3 regions of the Cupriavidus sp. 22TCCZM04-2 genome follow, and region 2 is predicted to be linked to each of the others. Evidence: predicted binding sites of a transcription regulator. Region 2 holds the regulator's gene; each other region holds the start of a gene.
The links. The regulator sigma-54, encoded in region 2, starts transcription at its own class of promoters, with help from an activator protein. The targets are predictions, from matches to a motif close to TGGCANGNAANCTGCTTT.

Region 1: a site for sigma-54 is predicted at 2,131-2,148, ahead of AC3FKG_RS07015 (circularly permuted type 2 ATP-grasp protein). Genes of this name have one in related genera too.
Region 3: a site for sigma-54 is predicted at 1,754-1,771, ahead of AC3FKG_RS19150 (TorF family putative porin). Genes of this name have one in related genera too.

What each region holds. Positions count from the first base shown of each region.
Region 1 is NZ_JBYOJS010000003.1:244,633-247,854, reverse strand. Features, by position in the region: gene AC3FKG_RS07020 (alpha-E domain-containing protein) at 1-422, opposite strand, end outside; gene AC3FKG_RS07015 (circularly permuted type 2 ATP-grasp protein) at 477-1,952, opposite strand; gene AC3FKG_RS07010 (gluconokinase) at 2,180-2,686, opposite strand; gene edd (phosphogluconate dehydratase) at 2,833-3,222, opposite strand, start outside.
Region 2 is NZ_JBYOJS010000004.1:245,031-248,252, reverse strand. Features, by position in the region: gene AC3FKG_RS09060 (PTS sugar transporter subunit IIA) at 1-303, opposite strand, end outside; gene hpf (ribosome hibernation-promoting factor, HPF/YfiA family) at 680-1,033, opposite strand; gene AC3FKG_RS09050 (RNA polymerase factor sigma-54) at 1,083-2,561, opposite strand; gene lptB (LPS export ABC transporter ATP-binding protein) at 2,661-3,222, opposite strand, start outside.
Region 3 is NZ_JBYOJS010000013.1:55,543-58,764, forward strand. Features, by position in the region: gene atzF (allophanate hydrolase) at 1-496, shown strand, start outside; gene AC3FKG_RS19150 (TorF family putative porin) at 595-1,548, opposite strand; guanidine-I (ykkC/yxkD leader) riboswitch at 1,604-1,719, opposite strand; gene AC3FKG_RS19155 (adenylate/guanylate cyclase domain-containing protein) at 1,923-2,834, shown strand; gene AC3FKG_RS19160 (polysaccharide pyruvyl transferase family protein) at 2,846-3,222, opposite strand, start outside.

The sequences.
Region 1 (3,222 bases), on a different contig from region 2:
CGGAACTTGACCCACTCGAAGAAGCGCGACGGGTCTTCCTGCAACTCGCCGTCCGCGATGATGCGCTGCACATCGAGCCAGGTGGTGTTGACCGTTTCCCAGACCTCGGTCGTGAGCGAGCCGCGTACCGCGCGCGCGTTCTCGCGCGCCGCGCGCAGGCAGCTCATGATCGACGACGGATTGGTCATGTCGCGCACCATGAAGTCGATCACGTCGTCGCGCGTCAGCAGTCCGTACTTGTGGTCGAAAGCACGGGTCAGCTCCGAGATGTCGAGCATGGCCCACCAGCCCTGCTCCGCCACTTCCGCGGATTGCGGCAGCAGCGAGGTCTGGTAGTTGACGTCCAGCATGCGCGCGGTGTTCTCCGCGCGTTCGGTATAGCGGGCCATCCAGAAGAGATGGTCGGCGGTGCGGCTCAGCATGGGATTCTCCTCGCAATGCGGTCGTGGCGGCCTGGCGTCGTTGTGGCGGAGGGCTCAGCGCTCCAGCACCCAGGTGTCCTTGGTGCCCCCGCCCTGCGAGGAATTCACCACCAGCGATCCTTCGCGCAGTGCGACGCGCGTGAGCCCGCCCGGCACCATGCGCACCTCGCGCCCCGACAGCACGAACGGACGCAGGTCGATATGGCGCGGCGCGATACCCGCCTCGACATAGGTCGGGCACGTCGACAACGCCAGCGTCGGCTGGGCGATGTACTGCTCGGGCCGCGACTTCACCACCTCGCGGAAGGTATCGATCTCCGCGCGCGTGGCCGCAGGTCCCACCAGCATGCCGTAGCCGCCGGCGCCATGGGTTTCCTTGACCACCAGCTCCGCCATGTTGTCGAGCACGTACTGCAGATCGTCCGGGCGCCGGCACATATAGGTCGGCACATTGTTGAGGATGGCCTCCTCGCCAAGGTAGAAGCGGATCATGTCGGGTACGTACGGGTAGATTGATTTGTCGTCCGCCACACCGGTGCCGATGGCATTGCAGATGGTCACGTTGCCCGCGCGGTAGACCGACAGCAGCCCCGCCGCGCCGAGCGAGGAATCGTGCCGGAACACCAGCGGATCGAGGAAATCGTCATCCACGCGGCGGTAGATCACGTCGATGCGCTGCGGCCCCTGCGTGGTGCGCATGTAGAGATGGTCGTCCTCGACGAAGAGGTCGCTGCCTTCCACCAGTTCGACGCCCATCTGCTGCGCCAGGAAAGCGTGTTCGAAGTAAGCCGAGTTGTACATGCCCGGTGTCAGCACCACCACGGTGGGGTCAGCGATGGCCTGCGGCGAAACCCCGCGCAGCATGTCGAGCAGCAGGTCGGGATAGTGGGCCACCGGCGCGACGCGGTTGCGGGCGAACAGGTCCGGGAACAAGCGCATCATCATCTTGCGGTTTTCGAGCATGTACGACACGCCCGACGGTACGCGCAGGTTGTCCTCCAGCACGTAGAACTCGCCCTCGCCGGCCCGCACGACGTCGATGCCGGCCACATGCGCGTAGACGTCGTGCGGCACGTCCAGGCCCAGCATCTCGGGGCGGTACTGCGCGTTGTTGTAGATCTGGTCCGGCGGGATCACGCCGGCGCGAATGATGTCCTGCCCGTGATAAATGTCGTGGATGAAGCGGTTCAGCGCCGCCACACGCTGGCGCAGGCCCTTGTCCAGGATGGCCCATTCGCTGGCCGGGAAGATGCGCGGGATCACGTCGAACGGAATGGTCCGCTCGGTGCCGCTGTTGGATTCATCCTTGTCGCCGTAGACCGCGAAGGTAATGCCCACGCGCCGGAAGATCAGGTCCGCCTCGGCGCGCTTGTTGGCCATGGTGTTCTCGGACTGTCGCGCCAGCCAGTCCGAGAATTGCCTGTAGTGCGGCCGTACCAGGCCACCCGGCAGGGCCTGCCCCGCCTGGATGACGGTATTCCGCTCGTCATCCCGCCAATCCAGCATCTCGTCAAAAAAGCGCGCCGCCATGATGGCCCTTCCCTCCGTGAAATCGGGGGGCGTCCTGGTCGCCTGGCCTGCCGGTCTCCCACCGGAATCGCCGCCCCTTGTTTTTTGGCTCTACAGACTGTCGAGTGACTGGCCCTTTCAGCATACTTGTGCCAGCGAAAGCCGCAAGTCCCCGCGATGGCGCGGCACGGAAACGGGTGAAGCAAGATGCCTGCCAGGGGTACTGCAGACGCGCGCGCAGAAGTGGGTCAGCGCGCGGCGGTGGCGCGGTGGCGTTCGCCGTCGTCGAGGATGGCCTGCACCAGCGCCTGCGGCGTTTGCCGGATATCGAGCACAAGCGCGCCCTGGGGTTCTTCCAGCGTATCGAGTTGGCTCTGCAGCAGTGCCGGGTTGAAGAAGTGGTCCGTGCGCGCGGACAGGCGCGAGCCGATCACCGACGCGTCGCCTTTCATGTAGACGAAGGTCACGCCGCCGTCCGGCGGCGTCAGCCGGTCGCGATACACCTGGCGCAGCGCGGAGCAGGTGAACACGTGGGTCCGGCCCTCGGCCCGCGCGGCATCGATGGCCGCGCGCATGGCCGCCAGCCATGGCCAGCGGTCCTCGTCGGTAAGCGGAATGCCCGCGTGCATCTTGGCCTTGTTGGCGGCGCTGTGGAATTCGTCCGCGTCATGGAACGCGCAGCCCAGGCGTTGCGCCAGCATTTCGCCAACCGTGGATTTGCCGCTGCCGGAAACGCCCATCAGGATATAGATCATGTCTGCTCCATCGATCATGGTGTCGGATGGTTTGCCCCACCCTTGTCGGTAGCCTGGCGCCGGCAGGCGGCGCACAGGTGCCCGGCTGGCGGCTGGCACCGGCCGGGAGGAATCGAGTCAATCGGATGAAACGGGCCTTGGCCCGGCTATTGTGCGACGGAATGCGCTGCCGTGGCAGTTCCGGGCGCCGCGGCCGCCGGCATGGCGTCGGCCTCGGAGAGGTCGAGTGCGCTGCCGCCCTCTTCCGCCATGCGCGCGTGACGCCGGAACAGGCCGAACAGGCCGCGGCCCATGCTGAACCGGGCGAAATCATCGGCCGGCGCCGGCACGACGGGGCGCGCCGCGAACTCGGCCGGATCACCGAGCCAGGCAAGCGTGCCGGCAACGGCGTCCATGCGCACCAGGTCGCCATCGCGCACGCGCGCCAGCGGTCCGCCGGCCAGCGCCTCGGGGCCCATGTGGATCACCGCGGGGACCTTGCCGGAGGCGCCGGACATGCGGCCATCCGTCACCAGCGCCACGCGGTGCCCCGCATC
Region 2 (3,222 bases):
GATCAGCAGCGAGACGGGCTTGCCATCCGGCGATTCGAACGGGATCGGCTCGGCCAGCCGCATGAAGGCAGCCAGCGGTTGCTTCAGCCCCTTGATGCGCCCGTGCGGAATGGCCACGCCCGCGCCCAGACCGGTCGAACCCAGGGACTCGCGCGCGAACAGGTTGTCGGTCACGGTCGCCCGCGCCACGCCATGGTTGTTCTCGAATAGGAGCCCGGCTTGCTCGAATACACGCTTCTTGCTGGTGACGCTGACGTCGAGATTAATGTTGCCGGGTGGCAGCAGTTTGGCCAAACGATTCATGGGCGATGCGAGGATTTCAGTTAGCAGGCAGATCGGACTGCTCAGCCCGGAAACGAAGTGGGGCCGGGTTGCGGCCACGCCATGGCTTACCAAGCGTTCGGCCATTATAGAGCAGCGTCTCCCCTGTTCTTGTGCAATGCAGCGCCCTGTATGGCCTGGTCCGTGCTGGCGCCGCCACACCTGGGTACGGTGCTCGCGCCGGAGTCGCTACGCGCTATGTCTTGGAGAGCATACACCGTGCTGCGCCAGTTGCGAACACTTGTGTCCAGGACACGCGCAAGGCCAGGGCTACAGATGCAAAAAAGCCGCGCTACATGGCGCGGCTTGCTTTATCAGTCCTGTTTTCAGTGCCCAGCCTTGCGACTGGCAGGCTTGATTATTGCTGCTGTAGTTGAGCCTCGGCCATCTGGTACTTGACCGCTTCACGGTCGTGGCCTTGCACGCGATCCTTGTAGCGAATCACCTGGCGGTCCAGCTTGTCGACGAGTGCGTCGATGGCCGCATACAGGTCTTCGTGATGGGCTTCCACAAAAATGTCCTTGCCCCGAAGGTGCAAATTGATTTCCGCGTACTGACGCCTGTCCTTTTCCTTGTGATTGTCGACTGAGAGTAGCACGCTGACGCCAATGACTTGATCGAAATGCCTGACGATACGCTCCAGCTTCGTTTCCACGTACTCACGCAGCGGAGGCGTGATGTCCAGGTGGTGTCCACTGATCTTGAAGTTCATAGCGCTTCTCCTTCTGAAAGAGCTGCACCAGGCAGGCGGTGCAACTCGGCTACAAAGTCTTGCGGAGATTGACAGCAGGGATCTTCAGGGCTTCGCGATACTTGGCGACGGTACGGCGCGCGACAACGAAGCCTTGTTCACCCAGCAATTCGGCAATTCGGCTGTCGGAAAGAGGACTCCTCGGGTCTTCGGCTCCTATAAGTTGCTTGATCAAGGCGCGGATCGCCGTTGAAGAAGCCGCCCCACCGGTTTCGGTGGAAACGTGGCTGCCAAAAAAGTACTTCAGTTCGAAAGTACCCATCGGCGTTGCCATGTATTTATTGGTCGTCACCCGGGATATGGTTGACTCGTGTAATCCCAGTGTATCGGCAATCTCCCGCAAAACCAAGGGGCGCATCGCGATTTCCCCGTGCGTGAAGAAGTTCTTCTGACGCTCGACAATCGCCTGCGAAACTCGCAGGATCGTGTCGAACCTTTGCTGGATATTCTTGATCAGCCAGCGCGCTTCCTGCAGCTTTTGCTGCAGCCCCGCGGCACCGGATTCACCCTTGGCGCCGCGCAGGATCTGCGCGTACATGTCGTTGATGCGCAGGCGCGGCATCACATCCGGATTGAGCTGCGCGATCCAGCCGCCGCCGCTCTTGCGCACGAATACGTCAGGCACCACGAAGTCCGCTTCGGGGCGGCTGTATGCGTGGCCTGGGTAGGGCGCGAGCGAGCGGATCAGTTCATGCGCGGCCTTGAGCGCCGCTTCATCCACCTGCAGTGCTTTTTTCAGGCGCGTGTAATCGCGTACGGCAAGCAGTTCAAGGTGATGGTTGACGATCGAGAGCGCCAGTTCGCGCTGCGGATGCTGCAGCCGGCGCAGCTGCAGGCTCAGGCATTCGGCCGCGTTGCGCGCGCCCACGCCGGGCGGGTCGAAGCTTTGCAGCAGCGTGAGGATCGCCTGCAGTTCGTCGACCTCGAATTCGAGTTCCTCGGGCAACTCGGAGCAAATCTCGTCGAGCGACGCGCTCAGGTAGCCATCGTCGTCGAGCGATTCGATCAGGAAGATCGCCAGGCCCTTGTCGCGAGTCGAGATCTTCAGCGGCGCGAGCTGCTCCATCAGGTGTTCGCGCAGGGTGGGTTCGGCGTCGCGCAGCTGCATGGGCGTCTTCTCGTCGTCCTCGCCCTGCGGGCGCCGCGCGAAATCGTCCAGGCTCCAGTCGCTGCCGTAATCCTCGCTACCGCTGTCGCTATAGCTCTCATCCTCGCTGCCCGGGCTGCTGGGGTTCGCGTCGCTGTTGCCCTGCGGTTCGGCCGGTGCGGGCGCGGGTGCGCTCTGCAGGTTGACCGAGCCATCGGCCGCCACGCGCAGCGGGCTGTCGATCCAGTCGTTTTCGCGCTCCAGCAGCGGGTTTTCCGTCAAGGCCTGCTCGACTTCCTGCTGCAGCTCAAGCGTAGAAAGTTGCAGCAGCCGGATCGACTGCTGCAGTTGCGGCGTGAGTGCCAGATGTTGGGAGAGACGGAGCTGTAGCGACGGTTTCATGCGACCTATTCTATGCGCATCCAACCGATGTTGGAACGGAAATTGCTATCGCTGATGCTGCCTGATCGTCTCTGCCAAGCCCACCTGCCGCCCCCGGCTTCACATGCGGAAGTTCTCGCCCAGGTAGACGCGGCGCACCGACTCGTTGGCGATGATTTCGTCGGGCTGGCCCGATGCGAGTACGGTGCCTTCGCTGATGATGTACGCGTGGTCGCAGATGCCAAGCGTCTCGCGCACGTTGTGGTCGGTGATCAGTACGCCGATGTTGCGTGCCTTCAGGAAGCTGACGATGCGCTGGATTTCGCCGACGGCGATCGGATCCACGCCGGCGAACGGTTCATCAAGCAGGATGAAGCGCGGCGAGGACGCCAGCGCGCGGGCGATTTCCACGCGGCGGCGCTCGCCGCCCGACAGCGACAGCGCGGGGTTGTTGCGCAGGTGGGCGATCTGCAGGTCGTCCAGCAGCGTATCGAGGCGGCTGTCGATCTCGGCCTTAGGCAGCGGCTTGCCGTTGACCAGCTGCAGCTCCAGCACCGCGCGGATGTTCTCTTCCACATTGAGCTTGCGGAACACCGACGCTTCCTGCGGCAGGTAGGACAGGCCCATGCGCGCGCGCTCGTGGATGGCCAGGCCGCTTATGTGCTGGCCGTCGAGCACGATA
Region 3 (3,222 bases), on a different contig from region 2:
CTGGCAGCAGGCGCTGCGGGGGCGCGCCGCCACCCTGGGCGCGACCGGCCATGCGTTGCCGGACGATGCCGCATCGCTCGCCGCAGTCCGTTCCGGCCAGGTCCGCGTCGCCGTCTGTGGCGCACACCTGCAAGGGCTGCCGCTGCACCACCAGCTGACCGATCGTGGTGCCAGGCTGGTGGCATGCACCCGAACGGCGCCCTGCTATCGGCTCCATGCCTTGCCCGGCAGCGGCACGCGGCGTCCGGGGCTGGAGCGCGTGGACGACGGCGGCGCTGCCATCGAGGTGGAGGTATGGGAACTGCCGGAGGCCAGCTTTGGCAGCTTCGTCGCGGGCATTCCGGCCCCGCTGGGTATTGGCCGCACGCAACTGGCCGACGGAACCAGTGTGCCGGGATTCATCTGCGAGCCCGCCGGTCTGGCGGGCGCCGAAGACATCACCGCCTACGGCGGATGGCGGGCCTGGCTCGCGCGGGAAGGCGCCGCGCAAGCGTAGCGCCCGGTAGAGGCGTTCCGGCAGGCGCAAAGACCTGCCGGCCGCCGGGGCGGTGCATGCGGAGTTCCGGCTCCGCTGCATGCTCCTTCGCCCGGGGTTCAGAATCCGATCGTTGCCGATGCCAGGAACTGGTTCTTCTGGCTGACGCCGAAGCGGTTCTTGCCACCAAGGATCCACTGGATTCCCACGCTTGCCGGCGTGCCGGGAATGGGCGCGTTCAACGCCATGGTCAGGTGCCGGAAGGCCTTGCCGACGGGCGCGTTGCCCGCGAAGCATCCATTCACCACGAAGGCGGCGCCCGGGCCGCAGGCAGTGCCCGTCAGCGTGTCGGTGGTGCCGAGATACTTGCCTTCCTTGCGATAGGTGTAGGCGCCGGCGGTGGCGCTGAATGTCATGCCGTACGGCAGCGGCTGGGTGTAGACAAGCGTCCAGTACGTATCGCCCTTGTTGCCCCACACCACATCGTTGAGCAAGGTTTGCGCGTTGAGGCTGAGCGGGCCGTAGGAAAGGCCCGCCTTGGTTTCCAGTGCGTTGGCGTGTTCGCCGTTGAGGTAGTAGTAGGCGGTCATGCCAACCGTATAGCCGAGGTCACCCGCCAGCTTGCCGCCGTAGGCGCCGTAAAAGTCGTTTTCCACGGAGCGGTTGTTCTGGAAATCGGTGATGCTGCGGTCGCTGTAGGAGCGTCCGAGCTGGCGGTACGAATAGTTGATCATGGATGCCCAGTAGCCAATGCTCCAGCCGCTTTCATGGGCCAAGTCCAGACCCCATTGCAGGGCCGGCCGCGACGATTCGGGCGCGTCCGCCCCGGCGTTGCCCAGCGGGGCGCCGTTGCCATAGGTGGTGGTGGCGCCGCGCAGCACATAGCGAGATACCAGATCGAGATGGCCCGTGAAGGTATAGGGTTCTGCAGCGGCATTCGGTTCGGCGGTGTTCTCGACGGGCACAGGCGCGGCATCCTGCGCATGGGCGGCGCCTGTGAAGTGGGCCGCGGCAAGGGCCAGGCTGACGCAAAGCTTTCGGGCTGGACGGCGGTTGACGGGGGTTACCGGCATAGGTTGGCTCCAATCGGTGGACAAGGGCAGGGAAGCCACCTCTTTCACGAAGTGAACCTCCCGGGCTTTTGTCCCGCCGTGGAGCCGCTGGCGCGCGAGCTGCCAGTGGCCGGTTGCTCTCGGACCAGTCATCGTGCGCGTGGCACGACCGGAACCCTAGCTACCCTTCGGTGAGCGACATACGGTCGCCTCCCGGGGACGCGGATATGCAAGTAGCATGCCACGACCCTGCTGTTTGCATCGGGTCTTTGGTGCGGATGCCGTGCCAATCTGGTTGAGGATCGCCTGTGGCAGTGCCAGAATTCCAGCATTGCGTGATCGCGTGACTGCATTGAGGAACTGACCCGCCGGCAGCGTGGCGGGCCGGGGCGCATATGAACCGGGAACCGCTTAACGAGGCGCCGGATGGGTCGGTGATGTTTGCCGACCTCAGCGGCAGCACCAGGCTGTACGAGGTGGCCGGCAATGCGGCGGCCATGGCTGCGGTTGCGCAATGCCTCGGCGTCATGCGCTCCTGCTCCGAAGCGGCCGGCGGGCGCATCGTCAAGACCATTGGCGACGAGATCATGGTGCTGTTCCCCGCGGCCGGGCGCGCGCTGCAGGCCGCGCTCGACATGCAGTTCGCGGTGTCCCAGCTGCCGCCTGTGTCCGGCGTGCCGATGTCGATCCATATCGGCTTTCACCATGGCCCGGTGCTTGCTGATGCATCGGGCGACGTGTTCGGCGATACCGTCAACCTTGCCGCGCGGCTATGCAAGCTGGCGTCGCGCGGACAGATCATCACCAGCGCGGAATCCGTGGAGCAGCTTCCCGACTTGCTGCGCCAGGCCACGCGCTACCTGTACCCGACACAAGTGCGCGGCCGCGAGCAACCGGTCGAATTGTTCGAGGCGATCTGGCAACAGGCCACCGACCTGACGCTGATCGATACCGAAAGCCCCCGGACCGCCTGCTCGGTGTTTCTCACGCTGCGCTACCGCTCGGCGGTGGTGGAGATGAATCTTGCCTCGGCGCCGGTCACCATCGGCCGCGACAGCGGCATGACGATCGTGGTGTCGGACCGCCGCGCCTCGCGCTTCCAGGCCACCGTCGAGACGCGCGGCGGCCGCTATGTGCTGGTCGACCGCAGCTCGAACGGCACGCACGTTACGCTCGACGGCGAAGAGAGCTTTATCCTGCGCCGCGACGACGTCATGCTGCGCAGTCACGGCTGGATCACGTTTGGCCAGGCGCTGGACAACACCGAGGAAGGGGTCGAGTTCTTCGTGCGCGTCGAGCGCCTGTGACGGCCGGCGGGTCACGCGTGCGCGGCGAAGCCCGCGCGGCAGGCCTGCACCAGGTCCCGGGCCAGCGACTCGCGCTGCGCCGGCGCCTCGGCGATGGCCTGCGCCATGCCGGACGCAAGCGCGTCGACCGGCACTGCCGAGAGTGTGCTGCCGGTGCCCCAGGTCGCATCGAAGGCGGCCTGCTTGCTTGCCGCGAGCGGTTGCCCCGGACGCAGCAGTCCCATGCGCGGCAGCGCCCAGGCGCCGGCGACGATGCCGCCATGCAAACTGCTGCCGGCAAAGCCGCGGCTATGGGCGATCAGCGCGCAGATGTCCCACAGGTCGAGCGAGCTGAACAGGGCTACGTGCACGCCATTCATGCGCGTCGCCAGCCGCCGGTAGACGTCCA